3 regions of the Psychrobacillus sp. FJAT-21963 genome follow, and region 3 is predicted to be linked to each of the others. Evidence: riboswitches for the same ligand, from Rfam matches in the RefSeq annotation. Region 3 holds a riboswitch; each other region holds the start of a gene.
What was found. Region 3 has a riboswitch for thiamine pyrophosphate ahead of AN959_RS03895 (acetylornithine deacetylase). Riboswitches for the same ligand answer to the same signal wherever they lie in the genome.

Region 1 (5,780 bases), 290 kb from region 3:
CGGTAATTACGTGAAAATAACTACTTCTGCGTTCACCAGTAAAACCTCTAGCTTCCATTGCAAAAGCGGCTCGTTCCGCTTTCCGAACAGCACCAGCAAGCATTGGAATCAAAACTCTCCGAATGCCAAGCAAACGTTGAATGGCATTTTTCTCGCGCCCGACCCCTCTTAACCTATGTGCTTGCCCGATCTGTGTAAATTCGTCTTTCAAAACCGGTAAAAACTGATAACCTACCATAATGCCATAAGCAATTTTAGGAGAGAGTCTTAATTGTTGCATCAAACTCAACACAAACGTCACAGGATTTGTCGTCAACGCAAACATTAAGGACAAGCTAGAAAATGCTAATATACGAAAGCTTAAGGACATTGCCTGATTCAATTGTGTTTCTGTAAATTCAATACCCCACAATGACCAAATAACTATTCCCGATTGATCTTCGGAAAAAACAAGTGTAGTCCAGAAATAACCGATTGCAGTTATAAAAAATGGAAGCATGAATAACGACCACTTCTTCCAATTAATCCGGCTAAACAATATTTGCAGCACAAGCACTCCACCCCAAAATACAAGGGGAGTCCAAGGGTCAAAATAAAATGCCATCGTTAACATACAGACGGTTATTAATAAAAACTTCACGGAAGGATTCATTTTATGCAAAGCATTTCTCATAACTTAACAATCCTTTCGGAGGAAGCAAATGGTGCTCCAATAATAAACGTTCATTTTTCCAAACATCACTCGCTGGAAACTTCCCCGTTAAACGTCCATCGTTCATCAGTAAAATCGAATCGGCTAGACAGTAAGCAAATTCCATATCATGTGTAACGATGACAAAAGTTGCCCCTGAACGAGCACGCTCATCAATTAATTGAAATAACTCAGATAATGCTGCAGCATCCTGACCAGATGTAGGTTCATCCATTAAAATAACCTCTCGTCCGTCACATAGCATCGCGGCAATAGCCACTCTACGCTTTTGGCCGTGACTTACTGCAAAGGGATGTGCCTCTGATACTGACTGGAGCTGCAATCGAGTAAGTATTTCTTCTGTATTACTGCCTCCGCCATAAGCTACTTCATCACGTACACTTTTCGTAATAAATAAAAACTCGGGAGATTGCGGAACATACCCTAAAAAACTTGGTTCCACCTTTCCGCTAGTGGGAATTAACTGACACAGTGCCTTCAACAAAGTGGACTTACCGCTACCATTTGGACCTGCTAAAACAGCAATTTCCCCTTGCTTTAATGAAAAAGAGGTTTCTTTTAAGAAGGGCTGAGCTTTTATTTTACTGACAACTATTGATACATCTTCTTTCAAGCTGTTTTTTCTTCTTTCTAAGGGGGAACTCGACTTTCCTTGAATTAATGGAATACTTCTATCAAAAAATTCTCCCCATAAATCCAAACGATGCTCTATAGCAACTATTGTCATTTTTCTTTTCATTTGTAAACAATCCAACCACTCAACATATTTTTTCGCAGCATATGGATCTAAATGAGAGATTGGTTCGTCTAGCAACAAAACTTCAGGCTCCATGATGAGTGCACAAGCAGTTGCAATGCGTTGTTTTTGACCGCCAGAAAGCTTTTGAATAGTAGCATGTCGAAATTCACTCAAGTTAGTTAGCGTAAGTACTTCACAAATTCTTTTGTCCATCTCTTCCTTGGGAACATGCAAGTTTTCAAGGGTGAATGCTAGTTCTTCCTCTACAGTTTGCATGCAAAATTGTGCATCAGGATCTTGAAAAACAGTCGCAATACGATGATTTATTTCCCCGGGAATATATGAAGTACTTTCTTTTTCAAATAATTTAACAGAGCCAGTTAAAATTCCATCGCAATTATCAGGAAACAAGCGATTACATAAATAAAGTAATGTCGTCTTTCCACAACCACTTGGACCTGTAATTACTACACGTTCACCAGCTTGAATAGTAAATGTAAGCTTGTTCAATATCCATTTGTCCTCATCGGGATAACGAAAACTCACATCTGTAAACTGAATTATGTCATGCACGAACATCACCTTTATTCGAGCGAGAAATTGCATAGCCTCTAAGCGAACCAGTAGCAAGTAGTCCGTCCGACAAAGCTTTACCACCAACACCAGCTATAAGTGCACCGCTTAATATTCGAATACCGAACATCAAAGCCACATATCCAGTGCTAAATACAGTAAACCCTCCTAAAAAGTAACCATATACAAAACTGAAAACGGATGATCCGATACCTGCAAGCATCAGTACCCAAAGGTCGAAACGTTTATAGCGTGTTGCGGCAAACACTGCTTCGGCACCTAGTCCCTGAATAACCCCTGAAAGTATTAATCGAGGTCCTACAGCATTTCCTAGTAACACTTCAATCGCCGCTGCAATCGTTTCTGAAATGACAGCTGCACCAGGTTTACGAATGATATACATACAAATGATTGATACGATAAACCAAATACCAAAAATCCACTCATATGCTATCGGCCCAATAAATCCTGACCAAATATTACCGATATGAACAAATAATAAATATACAATCCCAAACACAACAGCAAATAAAGACATAAGGACAATCTCTTTTAACTTCCATGACTTAAGCATTCAAAATACCTCCATGCGAAGGACTATTTATACTCATCGAAACAGTCATTACCAAATGCTTATATTCTTCTGAGCGAGCATGTGTGAATGTTTCTTCGTAAAATGCAAACACATCATGAATATCCCCGTGAATACCACTTGCATAATGCATGGATTCATTGAAAACACCTCGTTCTTTTGCACGCTCAACCTCTCTATAAATCACATCCATATAATTTGGGTTATTCATCGGATAAAGTGCAAATTGAGATGACACATATTGCTTTGTCGTGTCTTTATTTGCAACTTCATCTCCTTTATCTAAATAGACATCCCCAGCAGTATCTCCAGGGCAGCCAGCAGAAAAGGTACCCGATAAAGCAAGGTGAACACCTGTCTTAGCTGCATGCAGTGTAATTGACTTTGCGACATTGAACACATGCACCTGTTTTCCGCGAATGACAGTTGACACATCGTCTGTATGCATCCACACATTCGATGTATCCGTTTCTCGAAGCGCTCCTTTAATAACTGAAATAAAATCATTGGTCATCGGATGTAAAGAAAAACGAAATCCGACGATAGGGCTTAAACCACATTGCATATAAAAAACCTCCTAAAATTTTTCATAAAAAAAGACTACATCCGTGAAGATGCAGCCACTTATCCAATATGAAAAAAGTCGGAAAGTCACCGCACTTCCTCACGCAGGTATTATCCTGATCGAGTTATAAGGGATCGGAGCAAAAAGCTCGCATCTCAGCCATAGTGGGCACCCCCAGTGCAGAAAACGGTATGTAGTTATACAGATTTTTGTTCAAAACAATCTGTTTTTTTTATGTGCCCCCAGTATACCCTATGAAACTATCAATGTAAATGTAGTTGCAAAATTTCCTTCTTTCGTCCATGCTTGAACCATCAGAAATAGTTGGAGGGTGCTAATTTGGATAAAATATTTATAACACGAAAACTACCAGACGAAGTAGTAAACCCATTAAGAGAAAAATTTGACGTGACGATGTGGCACAGTGATGAGATTTCGATGACCTATGATGAAATAAAATCACAAGCGAAAGATACACATGCACTTTGGACAGTACTTTCCGATAAGGTAGATCGTGCATTAATTGAAAGTTTGCCAAACCTAAAAGTAATCAGTAATTTAGCGGTAGGATATAACAATATTGACGTTGAGGCAGCGAAAGAGCGTGGAATAATTGTGACCAATACACCGGGTGTATTAACTGAAACTACAGCAGATCTTGCGTTTTCTTTACTTCTAGCTACTGCACGACGCGTGACAGAAGCAGAACGGGATCTTCGAGCAGGTAAGTGGATATCATGGTCACCAATGCAGTTAACAGGAATGGATGTATTTGGTGCAACACTTGGAATTATTGGAATGGGACGTATTGGGGAGGCAGTAGCGAGACGAGCGAAAGGGTTTGATATGAAAGTTCTCTATCACAATCGCTCTCGTAAAATCGAAGCGGAAGAACAATTCGGGTTCACTTATGTAGAGCTCGATACATTATTACAAGAATCGGATTTTATCGTTTTATTAACGCCATTAACTGCTGAAACAAAAGGGTTGATTGGTGAACGTGAACTAAATCTTATGAAGGAAACTGCAGCAATTATTAATGTGGCTCGCGGAGGCATTATCGATGAAAAAGCATTGTATGAAGCTTTAACAACTAATAAAATTTGGGCAGCTGGCCTTGATGTATTTGAAGTAGAGCCGGTGCCACTAGATCATCCTTTACTAACGTTGCCGAACGTGACAGTATTACCGCATATTGGAAGTGCGAGTATTCGAACAAGAATGGCGATGATGCAAATGAATGCAGATGATATTGCAGCTGTTTTGGAGAATAAAGAGCCAAAGAATAAAGTTATATAAAAAATACCAGATCAGAGCGATGTTAATTGCTTTTGATCTGGTATTTCGTTTTACTTGGCTATTAAAGTTATATCATTGGCTGTAGCCCAGTTGTTCAACGGTGCAACTGTGTATTTTACTCCTGACTTTAATGTGTTATCAGTAATATCGAAGATTCCGACTGCCCCTTGACGAGAAGAGAAGCGATATTGTGCTTGTACAATGCTGCCATCCTCCCCTTGCAATTGGACGCTGCGACCAGCAAATAGCTCGATACTTGGGTCTTTATCTAATGTTAGTTCGAATGATTTTTCATCGATTGCTTCTGCTGATTGGATCGTGAGTGGTGCAAATTCTTCTCCTATAAAGGTTGGATTTTTGATTTCTCCCCAATCAGATGTAACCGTATATTCTGTACCTGGCGTTAACGATTGCCCTTCTGGCAGACGGAATTTGGGTGCTTGTCTACCATCAGCTGCTTGCGTGAAAGGAATATATTTCGCTGTTATTTTTTCTCCATTATCTGATGTTATTGTCACTGTACGATCTCTTAAGGAAGAAATCACTTCATACTGATTTCCATTTTCATCTTTGTTTTCATCATCTACTTGAAAAGAAAGATCCCCTCTACCAGCTCGATATGCTTCAATAATATTAGCATAATCTGTTACACCATCTTCTTTAAAAGATTCTATTTCAATGGTGTCATTTGACACTTGCATGGTTTTACTTATATTAATTTTCTCTTCACTTGCCTCAAAGGATTGTTTTTCACCGCCTTTAAAGCTTAATGTATATGTTGTACCTGGTTTGTGAATGGTAACAGGAACGATATATGTACTTTCCGCCCCGATTTTTAGCCTAGGAACATTCACGATACTCATATCATGATCAAATTTAAAATTTTGTTTAATTGTATCCAAGTTTTCTGGATTAACATCATCCTCTGACAGTGGCTGAGAGAAGGTAATTTGTAATGTCATTGCATTTAATGGTTGTAATTCTGTAATCTGTGCTTGTGTGACGTTTTGTGTTTCCTTTTGAGGTTGCTCTTGCTTTTGATCGCTTTGCTTAGTTTGTGCTTCATTATTACACCCAGTTATTGCAAGCGTTAATCCAAGAAGTATAGGTGTTAATATTTTTGTTGATTTCATCTTGTCATCTCCTAAGTAACTAATTTATAATGCTCCTGCTTTTAACAAAATTTGTTCCAATTCTTTAAACTCTTTTTCACGAGCATGCTGTAATGGTGTTACCTGATTATTATCTGGGATGTTCACGTCAGCTCCATGATCTATGAGCAATTGAATTATTTTCTGTT
Region 2 (5,780 bases), on a different contig from region 3:
ATAGATATATTTGCTTTATTAGGAGTCTTGTTTTTATTTTATAAAACGTATTCTTCTGAAGAGCAATTATGGATAAAGCGGCTCCCTATTTCTATCTATTTAGGATGGATATTCGTCGCTACATTTGCAAATATCGACTACTATCTTACTTATGTAGAATTTGGTGGTTGGGGCATGACGAAATCACTCTGGGCTGTTATTTTCCTAACAATTGCTACAGCAATTGCTTTACATTTTCGCTACCATTATAATGACCCGACAATCGTGTTAGTCTTTATTTGGGCGTTTTTAGGGATTGCCTGTCGACATATGTTAGATGAATTATTAATAACTGCCGCATCCATTTTTTTAAGCTGTGTACTTATAGTAGGAATATTATTTATAAAAAAAATGCCTCAGAAATCATAATTTCCGAGGCATTTTACTATTTAATTTTTCTTAATCTAATTTTGTTAATAAAAGCGGGCCCTCTTTTGTTACGACAATCGTATGCTCAATTTGGGCAACTAACGATTTGTCTGGTGTCACGAATGTCCAACCATCTCCCGATTCTACTATATGTTCAGCTTTTTGAGAAATAAATGGCTCTACTGCTAGCACCATACCTTCTTTTAAAATTGTCGGATCCCAAGCATCATAATAATTGAGCACGTGCTGCGGAGCTTCATGAAGTGATTTACCAATTCCATGACCAGTAAGGTTCATAATGACGTGCAAACCATTTTCTTTTGCTTCTCTTTCAACCGCTTTTCCAATTTGATTCAATTTAGAACCGACTTTTACTTTTAACATTGCCCGGTTAAATGCGCTTTCTGCCACTGCACATAACTTTTCTTTCTCCTCATAACCTTCACCAACAACAAAGGAAATACCTGTGTCAGCAAAATAACCATCACATGAGCCTGATACGTCAATATTGACAATATCACCATCTTTAATGATACGGGAACCTGGAATACCGTGAGCAACCTCTTCATTAACACTTATACAAGTGTATCCTGGGAAATCATACTCACCCATTGGACCTGAAATTGCTCCGTGCTCATTGAAGAGCTTACCACCAATTTCATCCAGTTCCTTTGTTGTAATACCTGGCTTCGTTGCAGCTCTCATTGCATCCCGAATTTCAGCAACAATACGACCTATTTTTTTTAAAGCTTCTAATTCTTCATTTGTTTGTACAATCATCTTTATAAGATCCCTTCTCATATCTAATGCGCCCCGGAGTATTTGCGTCTAGATATTATATCATGACGAACGATTAAGTCCCTATCCAAAAATCTGTGACGTCCACCGAAGGCTTAACCTGTATTAGCATATTCTAAAACTGGTTAAACTGTACAACAATCATATCATATTTATGCTTTATTCGGCAGTATAAGGCGAGGAGCCTTAAGGAATAGTATCATACAAACGAATGCTGCTAGTAAAAATACTGGAATCATATAAGTAGAATTATAGATTAATGAATAAAGGATAACGTTTTGATCGCCAGCAAATTCACCAAAAAACAGAATACCAGAAGTCACATGTGCAAGATAGCGAAGAAATGCTGCAATAAAAGCTCCAATAATTACCGCAGTAGCCATTTTCATTTTATCTTTGTTTTCATATGCCTTTAAAAAGGCAGGTCTTAGTAATCCTGCAAATCCTGCTACCATGAAAGCAATAAAATAATCAATTCCCACTTGTAGAATGACAACTTCCAATGATAATGGTGCTGCATAAAAACGGCCTGTTACAACTTGCAGCATACCGATTAAAAATCCTGTTATAAGGCCCGCGACTATCCCGCGACGAAATGCTATTAAAATTACAGGAACAAGCACAAATGTGACTGTACCACCTTGTGGCATACCAAATCCTATAATATCCAAAATATATCCAAGAGCCGCAAAAATTGCGATTTCCACTAACAATATAACGCGTTGATTTTTCATAGTAATCTCCTTTTTCGACCACAAAAAAACGACGTCGGGATAGACCCAGACATCGCGCGATTGTCAGTTTCCATCCACATCCCTACGCAAGCATGAACTTACAGGTTCGAAGGGTACTATCTCAGCCGCATAAGCGACGCCCCTTGTGGTGATAAATTATTTAGTTCGAGTTCATTGTAGCCCAATGAAATAAGTTATGCAACCCCCCACTGTACATTGTGAGGGCACTGAAAAAGTCCTCCATGAGATTTTATAACAATATGTGAACGACAAGTTGTTCAAATACTCGTTTTTATTTTGGATCCGTTAGTTTACGTTCCAGGCGGACGCGTTCCGCCGGCATGGCTTCAGCCGCTTCCTTCACAACGCTCAGTCCGCAGCGCAGCGAGGAGGCTAAGGCAACGCCCGCGGAAAGGGATCCGTTTCAACGATTTTCTTATTTATCGGACGACATTATTTAGTAAATTTAAATTCTATGGACTTTTTCAGTGCCCGTGTTCATTGTTATACTTATAAAAATATAATATGAAAATGGAGGTAAGTACATGATAGATTTATTGAAAGACTTAATTCGTATAAAAAGTGATGATGTGGATGGAGCAAATGAAGCACTTTTATTTTGTCAAAATTGGCTGGAAGAAAAGGGAATTGGTACAACTTTACATAAAAAAAATTCAAAGCTTATGCTTGTATCAGAAATCGGCGTTGGAAAGGAATGCATCATTTGGAATGGCCATGTTGATGTGGTTCCTGGCAACAAAGAGCAGTTTAATCCTTTTATAGAAGGTGACAAATTATTTGGTCGTGGCTCTGCAGACATGAAAGCGGGAGTTGCTGCTATGATGCAAGCATTCTATGAACTTTCAAAAGCGTCAGATCAACTAACGAAGAGAGTCCAACTACATATTGTTACCGATGAGGAAACAAATGGAGAAACGTCCGAGTATTTAGTTGAACAAGGATATCATGGTGATTTCGTTATTTGCGGAGAACCAACTCACCTTCATATTGGCCTCCAAGCAAAAGGAATTGTCCAAATGGATATTAAAATGAAAGGCAAATCCAGTCATGGCAGTCGTCCTTGGGAAGGTATAAATGCAATAGAAGAAGCAATTGCTTTAGATAAAGAAATTCGACAACTCTCTTTTTTAACTGCTAGTAATAAATTTTATGATTATCCTTCTTTAAACTTGGCTAAAATACATGCAGGTGAAAGATACAATATCGTTCCAGATGAGTGTATCATAAGCTACGATATTCGCTATGTGCCTGGACAAGACCCTGCAGAGATAATTCAAGAAATAACAGATGTTGCGCACAAACATTTCCCTGGAAATGAAGTGCTCATTTATGCCTCTGAGCCAGCGGTCACAACTAACGACAATAATCCCTATATTATTCAGCTACAATCCGAAACTACTATAAAAACAGGACGAGATACTAACTTATTTGGACAACACGGATCAGCGGATACCCGTTTCTATGTAAAAAATGGAGCAGGAGCTGTAGAGTTTGGTCCGTCAGGAGCGGATTGGCATGGAGAAAAAGAGTATGTCTCTATTTCATCCGTAGAAACATATAAAGATATTTTAGTCTCCTTTGCCAAAAGTTGAAACTAATTATGTAAAGAGACGTATATTAGATATCTAATCGGAAAGGAGTGTATTCAAATGGAAAACAACCGAATTTTATCTGCACTGTCTTATTTTAGTGTATTGTTTGCGCCTTTTATACTTCCGATTATTGTATTTTTTGTTTCTCAGGATACCGAAGTGAAACATCATGCGAAACGTTCGCTAATTTCTCATCTGATACCCTTTGGATTTATGATTATATTGTTTATAGCTCTATTCTCAAGCTTTTTTTCAGTATTTATGAATGCAGCTGTTAATGAGCAATCGCTTTTTATGGCATCAGCACCTTTTTTATTCATATTATTGTACTTAGTCAGTTATATTATTATCCTTGTATGGAATATTATCCAAGGTGTAAAGGTACTAAGATAATGTTTATACTACCGTTAAGACGGGAAAAGAATTAGTACTAATTAAACTTGGGAGCGATACTAATGAATATAAAAACCATAGCAAAAACTGCAATAAAATGGGCACCTGTAGTCTATCCGATTATTCGTAAATTAATGAAATCAAAAAAGACGATAAAATAAAAAATCTGCTCCCACATAAATTTAATGGGAGCAGATTTTTTAATTTTTGCTCATGCAAGCCGCATGACGTGGAGGGCATTGAAAAACTCTTCAAGGTTCTCTTAGCTAGTATGGGCACCGTGATTTCCGTTCGAGGCGGACGCTTTCCGCCGGCATGGCTTCAGTCGCTTCCCTCACTTCGCTCAGTCCAGGGTCTTCAGCTCACGCTATTCCGGCTGGAGTCGCCGCCTTCCACTCCAATCAACTATTATCCGCTTTATAATTAGAAATCCATTATGACATTAATAGTACAAGTTTTTATTACTTAAATCTTTTCAATTAGTATTTATAGAAAATCGTTGAAAAAGGCGACACTCCTGCGGGAATAGCGTTAGCCGCAGACCCCGCAGTTGAGGGGAAGGCAATCTAAGTTCGCCGCATCCTGCTCCTGCGCAAAGCTCGTCGCAAAAGAACTTTTGCGGCAACGATTGCATGACCAACATCGTGTTGGCCTAGGATGCTAAGGCAACGCCCCGCGGAAAGGGAGCCGTTTCAACGATTTTCTTATTTATCGGACGACATTAGCTCACACAAAAAGTAAGACAGTTTTTAACAAAACCCTAATATTATATCAATGGCCTTAATTCCGTAAGTGACAAATAACGATCAAGACCCTCTACTCTTGAAACGGGAGTCTCTGCTTTTTCCTTTTGACTATTAAGGATTTGTTCAAAAGTTAAAGGATTTGGAGCAGGCAATTCCTTTGGATTTACTTGTAAATTCGCATTGTACTTTTTGAAAAAAGCATTAGCCATCAGACGGTATCCTTCCATTGTAGGATGCACATCCGATACATTAGGTAGCAACTCTTTTTCTTTATTAGAAAAATCTTCCTCAACTGATACGTATGTTGCTCCATTGGCCTCCGCTTCCGTTTTTAATATGGAATGCAGTGCATTTAACTCTTTTCTTATACCTACTTTTTGTGTTTCTCGTAAATGAGGATAGGAAAAATAGTAACCCAACACATATATCTTTGCGTTTGGTGCAGTCACTTGAACTTCTTTCACAATTGCTTCCATATTTTTGCGTACCATATTTAAGGCATAATTTACTTGAATTTGCTTGTACGAAATTGAACCATTCGCTGCATTTAATTGCACAAGCCTTAGTAAATCATTTGCCCCTGCTGAAATGGTAACAATTGATGCATTTTTAAGTAATTCCTTTGCTTCATTTGTGCGAACTGTTTTTAACACATCAGCTGTTGTATATCCTGGAAATGCAAGTGCCTTCGAATAATAAGCAAGCTGATGAGATCTTTTCAACTCTTGTGCTATTAAATCTGTATAACCAGTATCTATTGATCTGTTCGGAGTTTGGCCAGCAGCTAGAGAATCTCCTAAAGCGATATATACTTCAGCACCATTTGCCTTTACAGAAAAAGACGTGAAAGGAACCACAAGGAGTAAGATTATAACTATCCACTTTTTCATCTAGATTTACTCCTTAAAAAGCCCAAGAACCTTTGCTGAAGATAGGCTCTATTGTACCATCTTCTAATTCTCCCATAATATCCATATCAGCAGAACCAATCATGAAGTCTTCATGAACAATGGAAGTATTGAGCCCTAAGTTTTCAAGCTCACTTGGAGATAATCCACGCGCACCTTCCACACATGTCGGGTAAGCTT
Region 3 (5,780 bases):
GCAACTACAGGAATGGAAACAGTTTTCGTTATTTCTTCTAGGATACCCTTACTTAAAAGCTTTGCATCACTTTTTGTACCAGTAGGAAAAGCAGAGCCGACGCCTATATAATTAGCGCCTTCAAGCTCAGCATTTTTTGCTTCTTCGAGCGTTGCCACGGAAACTCCAATTATAAACGAAGAAGGTACAATTTCTTTCACTATCCAAATCGGTAAGTCTGTCTGACCTACATGGACCCCAGCCGCTTTCACTGCAATTGCTATATCTATACGGTCATTAATGATAAGGGGTATTTGATAATAATCTAGTAATCTCTTTAATGCCTTTGCTTTTTCATAAAAGTCTCTTCTAGAGCTATTTTTTTCCCGGAGTTGAACAATTGTTACCCCACCTTTAATAGCCTGTTCCACAACTGTTAGCAATGAATCTATAGAAATCGATTCTTCTGTCACTAAATATAATGTCATATTATGTTTCAATTATAGAAACCTCTTTTCCCCATACTTCTTCATTCATATGAAAAATTTCATCCATCAATTGAGCTTTAAAATGACCAATCCCATCTTCCTCAGACATACTCTTTTTCGCTCTCTCCCCAGCTAAACTCATTACAGACATGCCAGCTATGCTTGCCGAAAAATAGTCGGCTGTCGTTCCAGTGAAAGATGCTATTAAAGAAGTAGTCATGCATCCAGTACCAGTCACTTTGGTTAACCAGTGGTCCCCGTCAATAGATCCTGTTCCTAACAAATTTCGTAGAGTGGATACAATTAATGCACCTGCAAGCGCATACCATGGTCCTAGTAAAACCGATAAGAGTACATTTGCAAAATGTTGGATCGGAAAGATTTTTGCAAAACCTACTGGTATAAATATGAGATGGCTTGATATCGTCGTTATAGCGATAATTAGTGATGTTAATGTTAGTTTCCTAGTTTTATTCATTTATCCCTGCTTCTCCTTTAAATCGGCCACTTTTCTAATTGATAATTCATCTCCCAAAATAAATACTCAAACTTAGAGGTCATTTGAAAATGTTCTTCTATGCGAGCCAGTTCTCTTTCCGGTTTCCCTTCTGTTAACTGATCCATCAACTGTATTAACCACTTGGCACCTTCTGCAAATTCTTCTGAATCATAAGTTTCTATCCATTTTGCGTACTTGTTGATGGACAAGGTGTCCCCATACTGTTTGCGCAATAGTTTCCCTATTTCCCAGTAATCCCAAGCACATGGAAGTAAACAGGAAACTAATTCTACTAGCGAGCCATTTTGAGAAACATTTAACATATAACGCGTATAAGCTAAATTGGTAGGTGCAGGTTTCGTAGATTCCAGTTCTTCCGGAGTAATACCAAACTCTGCCGCAAACGTACGATGTAAATCCATTTCAAAATGCAGGGTGTCATGAAGAGTTTTGGAAAATTTTGACATCATCTCTAAATCAAGTGATTTTTGAACTCCTACCGCAAACAACTTAGAATAGTCGAGTAAATAGGCGTAATCTTGTTTCATATAATGAATAAATTTCTCTTCAGACAACGTTCCTTTTCCCAACTCTTGTACAAAAGGATGCTGATGATTTTTTTCCCAAATAGGTTTAGCGTTCTCAAATAATCGGTCACTAAATTTCTTTGTAGATATCATAAAATTTCCCTCCGGTAATAATTATTTTTTTGTATTACACCATCGACAAATAAATAAAAAGAGTGTTTTTGTAAATGTTAGTAACTCCTCTACATTTAATTTTTCATCTACAGAATGCGCTTCTTCCAATTTACCTGGTCCATATATAACAGTGGGAATACCTGCTTCACCTAACCATCCTGCATCCGTCACAGATTTAGACATTCCAATTTCGACCGGCACTTTCTCTATCTCTTCATGGCATTGCCCAAGCAATTGAACTGCTGAATGTTCAGCGTTCATTTTTAATGCGGGAAATATTTCGCCACGTTCTTCTATCATCGATTTGCCACCCCAACGGTATTGTAGTGGGTTTTCTCGTAACCAAGGATCCGCCATTGCGACATTATTTAAATGCTCTTCTATTTCTTGTACTACTGATTGATACGTTTCATTTGGATAAAAATGAACGGTGATCCATAGTCGACATTCATCGGCCACAAAAGCAGCGTGTCTCCCTCCCTCAATAACCGCGGGATTAATGGTAGTGGTTCCAGGTGAAAACCCTGGATATTCTTTCGTTACTGCCCAATGACGTTCAAGCTCCTGAAGTCCAACAACTACTTTCATCATTTTTTCAATTGCGCTAGCACCCTTAACTAGACCTCCTGCATGAAGCATCTTCATCCTCATCGCATCATGGAAAACCTCTTTGCTTTTTATTGTTATCCATCCAGTTATTACGCCACCTTGTCCATGGATTTGACGATTGCTTCCATCTACTACTAGTGCAAAATCAGCTGTATAGCCCTTTTCAACACACGAAAGAGTACCAGCCTCTCCTGCTTCTTCCCCAATAACAGATTGTATTTGTAAGCTCCCTTTTAGATTAATATCCATCTCTTTTAATAGTTTAGTGACAAATAATGTTGCAGCTATCGCACCCTTCATGTCCGAAGTTCCCCTGCCATAAACGTTTCCGTCTTTATTTGTCAGATTAAATACTGGCACCGTCCACTCACTGATATCACCCACTTCTGCAACATCAATATGACCGTTAATAATTAAGCTATTAAAATTTTGGTCATCGCTTCCTTTTTTGGTGGCTACTACATTAGGATCGTTCGGATAAACCTCCCAGCTATCAGTCTGGAATCCTTGTTCCTCTAAAAAGCGAGCAATATACATTTGTGCATCCACCGTATTTCTCGCTGGCGGACTAACGGTCTGAAAACCAATTAAATCCGCAAGTATTTGTAAAAGCTGCTCTTTCTGTTCATCTACTACTTTAGAAATTTGTAGTTCCAGTATTTGCGTCATCCTTCTTCCCTCCATCAATTATTTTTGAAAACAAAAAACCGCTCTCCATAAACGGAAAGCGGCTGTTTTCTACATAATTAACCAAACATACGACAGTAGGGGTCCCAGCTGCTTCCCTCCGCTAGTATTAACTAGATCAGGTTCAAAGGGTTTACATCAATGATGTGTCTCAGCCTAACAAAGGCTCCCCTAGCAGTCATTTATTTAGTTATTAATTGCATTTAAATCTTACCATAGGACTTAAAAATTACAAGATTGTTTTCTTAAACTTAATCAAAAGGAAAAGCATATGCGGTATTCCCCATACGCCCAGCAGTTGTTTCAGCCTGTGACAAAGAATTTAATATTGCCTCTTCTGTAACTTCCGCTGCACCTTGAAAAAGACTATTCATTATAGGTTGATCATCTCTCAATTGCTCTCTTGTTTCCATATTTTCTGATGAAAAATGAGGAATCTTATGTGCGGTAGAAAAAGCAATAACAATATCCCCGCTTCCATTACTAAAATGACTACCTGTTCTACCAAGCCCGATACCACATCTTTTCGCCAATCGCTTTAACTGTCTACTACTCAGCGGAGCATCTGTAGCCAGAACAATCATAATCGATCCATCAGCTGGTTTAAGAAAATCGGTAATTTCTTTCTGTTTTACAACCTTATAGTTGTCACTTTGAAAATCATCCTTACTCCCAAAATTACTTAGAACGATACAACCAAGTGTATAGGTTAAGTTGCTATTTTCTTCTTTTACAAGTCGAGAAGAAGAACCTATTCCACCTTTATAGCCAAAGCATATCATGCCTTTTCCTGCCCCAACAGCACCTTCTAGAGAGACATTTGATGAAGCTTTTTTAATACACTCTACTGCGTGCTTCGGCTGAATCGGTAATTTGCGAATGGAGTTTAATCTACTATCATTGCACTCCCCCACAACGATATTAATCGTTCCGGTAGTATCCCCTATTTCCGGATTGCCCTCTAGCATATGTTCCAATGTTCCTTGGGTAACTGCTGGTACAGCAAACGTATTGGTTAGCATAATAGGTGATTCAATAAGTCCTAATTCATCTACTTGTACAAGACCTGTTGTTTTTCCAAATCCATTTAATACATAACTAGCTCCTACCACTTTTTGTTTAAATAAATTTTTTTCGTGCGGCAGTATTGCTGTCACTCCAGTGCAAGCATGCTCCCCTTCACCTAAAGGAATATCAAGTGTTACATGACCCACTTTTACACCTTTAACATCTGTAATACAATTTTCTTCTCCTACTGGAAGACGACCAATTACAATTCCTCTTTCTCTTATTTTCATTGGAATACCCTTTCTTTTGATAAGTCCTTCCATCTGTTCTTGTATGCTTTTTCAATAAAACCACTTTGATCTGCATAAACACGAATGACATCTTTTATTTCCTCGGGCCGATATTTTTCGTTTCGATTGTTTGCAAGACAAGGATATCCAGAACCTCTTTGTAAATAATCGGAGCTAGCCACTGTGTACCAGGTTTCATCTTCAAGTGGTCTGTTATTTACAAAAACTGTATCAATCTTTCCTTCTTTATATTCAATTTCAGCTCCTGCTATATGTAATCGCCCTACAAATCTCCCTCTAAAACCAGGTCCACGTCCATCCGCTAAGCAAGCTTGAATATCAAGTGATTGTTCCAAAGCCTCTTTAATATATTTCCCTTGTATTTCAAAAGAAGTTGGATTTAATGGAGACGGGCATACTTCGATCAGTTTTTTATTCGTCATTTTATGGAATATTCCTGCGTTACAAATACCACTATTGATTAAACCAATGTCACAATGTAGCATATCCTTTAGCCCATCTGCTATTAAATTAGTTAAAGGGTTTTCTTCCACAACATCATGCCATAAAGCTTTTTCTAATGGATAAAGAGGCTGACTCAATACTTCAATTGCTTTTTCTTTATTCAATTTTAATATAGAAAGCACTCCTTCATTCTTTTCCACATCTATTGAAGAAATGGTAGCAGAGTGAAGTAGTGTCACCTTACCTTCATTGATTTCTAGTTCTAGTATTCCTAAATGTTCGCCATAGTTCCCAGCACTGTTCATAATAATATTGTTTATAACTTTAGCTTGAGGGAAAAGTTTATGGTCATGGGCAGAAATAATAATATCAATTTCCGGTATTTCCAATGCAAGTGGTTCATCCGCAAATGTGCCAATATGACTTAGGAGAATACAAATATCAAATTTTCCTTCATAGTTTTTTATCTCATTATGTATCGCTTCTTTATATTCGGTCATGTAAATACCAAGACCATCATTAAATTCTCCCATATTAGGAGAAGACCCAGTTAATAGAATTCGTACACCACTTTTCTCTATGATGATACTTTTATAAACACCATTTATAATACTTTTATCTTTTTTAAATAAATTATTGCTTATAAAAGGGAAAGAACTATTACTCGCCATATACTCAAGTGTATCCACCCCATTAAACATTTCGTTATTACCTATCGTAAGCGCATCGTAGCCTACTGCTTCTAATAATTCAATAGCAGCTAATCCTCTTGTGCCTTGCAACTCGATACTTTTAAAGTCGGCAAAGTCTCCAGCATCCAATAATAACGTGTTTTCATCTTTATACTCATTAATAAGCGTTACTACTTTAGCAAAATTTTCAAAGTTGCTGTGAACATCATTTGTATGTAGAATTTTTAATTTCATAGGTTCCTCCGATTTATATGTCTGTACATATTCTACCATATTCTGATAATTCTATAAAAACGCTCTAACAAATATTTTGTTTTCAACTATGAAATTCCCTTCTTGCATGTATATAATTTTGGTAATAT

Region 1: another riboswitch for thiamine pyrophosphate. It lies ahead of AN959_RS05310 (YkoF family thiamine/hydroxymethylpyrimidine-binding protein); the one in region 3 lies ahead of AN959_RS03895 (acetylornithine deacetylase).
Region 2: another riboswitch for thiamine pyrophosphate. It lies ahead of thiT (energy-coupled thiamine transporter ThiT); the one in region 3 lies ahead of AN959_RS03895 (acetylornithine deacetylase).

What each region holds. Positions count from the first base shown of each region.
Region 1 covers NZ_LJIY01000001.1:1,101,642-1,107,421, reverse strand. The annotation lists gene AN959_RS05325 (energy-coupling factor transporter transmembrane protein EcfT) at 1-673, opposite strand, end outside; gene AN959_RS05320 (ABC transporter ATP-binding protein) at 654-2,030, opposite strand; gene AN959_RS05315 (ECF transporter S component) at 2,017-2,598, opposite strand; gene AN959_RS05310 (YkoF family thiamine/hydroxymethylpyrimidine-binding protein) at 2,591-3,181, opposite strand; TPP riboswitch at 3,261-3,367, opposite strand; gene AN959_RS05305 (D-glycerate dehydrogenase) at 3,521-4,480, shown strand; gene AN959_RS05300 (hypothetical protein) at 4,531-5,613, opposite strand; gene AN959_RS05295 (ankyrin repeat domain-containing protein) at 5,638-5,780, opposite strand, start outside.
Region 2 covers NZ_LJIY01000016.1:91,370-97,149, reverse strand. The annotation lists gene AN959_RS19520 (TspO/MBR family protein) at 1-408, shown strand, start outside; gene map (type I methionyl aminopeptidase) at 439-1,188, opposite strand; gene thiT (energy-coupled thiamine transporter ThiT) at 1,359-1,940, opposite strand; TPP riboswitch at 2,003-2,094, opposite strand; gene AN959_RS19505 (M20 family metallopeptidase) at 2,486-3,553, shown strand; gene AN959_RS19500 (DUF4870 domain-containing protein) at 3,611-3,946, shown strand; gene AN959_RS19495 (SGNH/GDSL hydrolase family protein) at 4,713-5,582, opposite strand; gene AN959_RS19490 (aminopeptidase) at 5,596-5,780, opposite strand, start outside.
Region 3 covers NZ_LJIY01000001.1:807,920-813,699, forward strand. The annotation lists gene thiE (thiamine phosphate synthase) at 1-479, opposite strand, end outside; gene AN959_RS20525 (energy coupling factor transporter S component ThiW) at 469-945, opposite strand; gene tenA (thiaminase II) at 963-1,646, opposite strand; gene AN959_RS03895 (acetylornithine deacetylase) at 1,668-2,945, opposite strand; TPP riboswitch at 3,042-3,146, opposite strand; gene AN959_RS03900 (P1 family peptidase) at 3,215-4,261, opposite strand; gene AN959_RS03905 (bifunctional UDP-sugar hydrolase/5'-nucleotidase) at 4,258-5,652, opposite strand.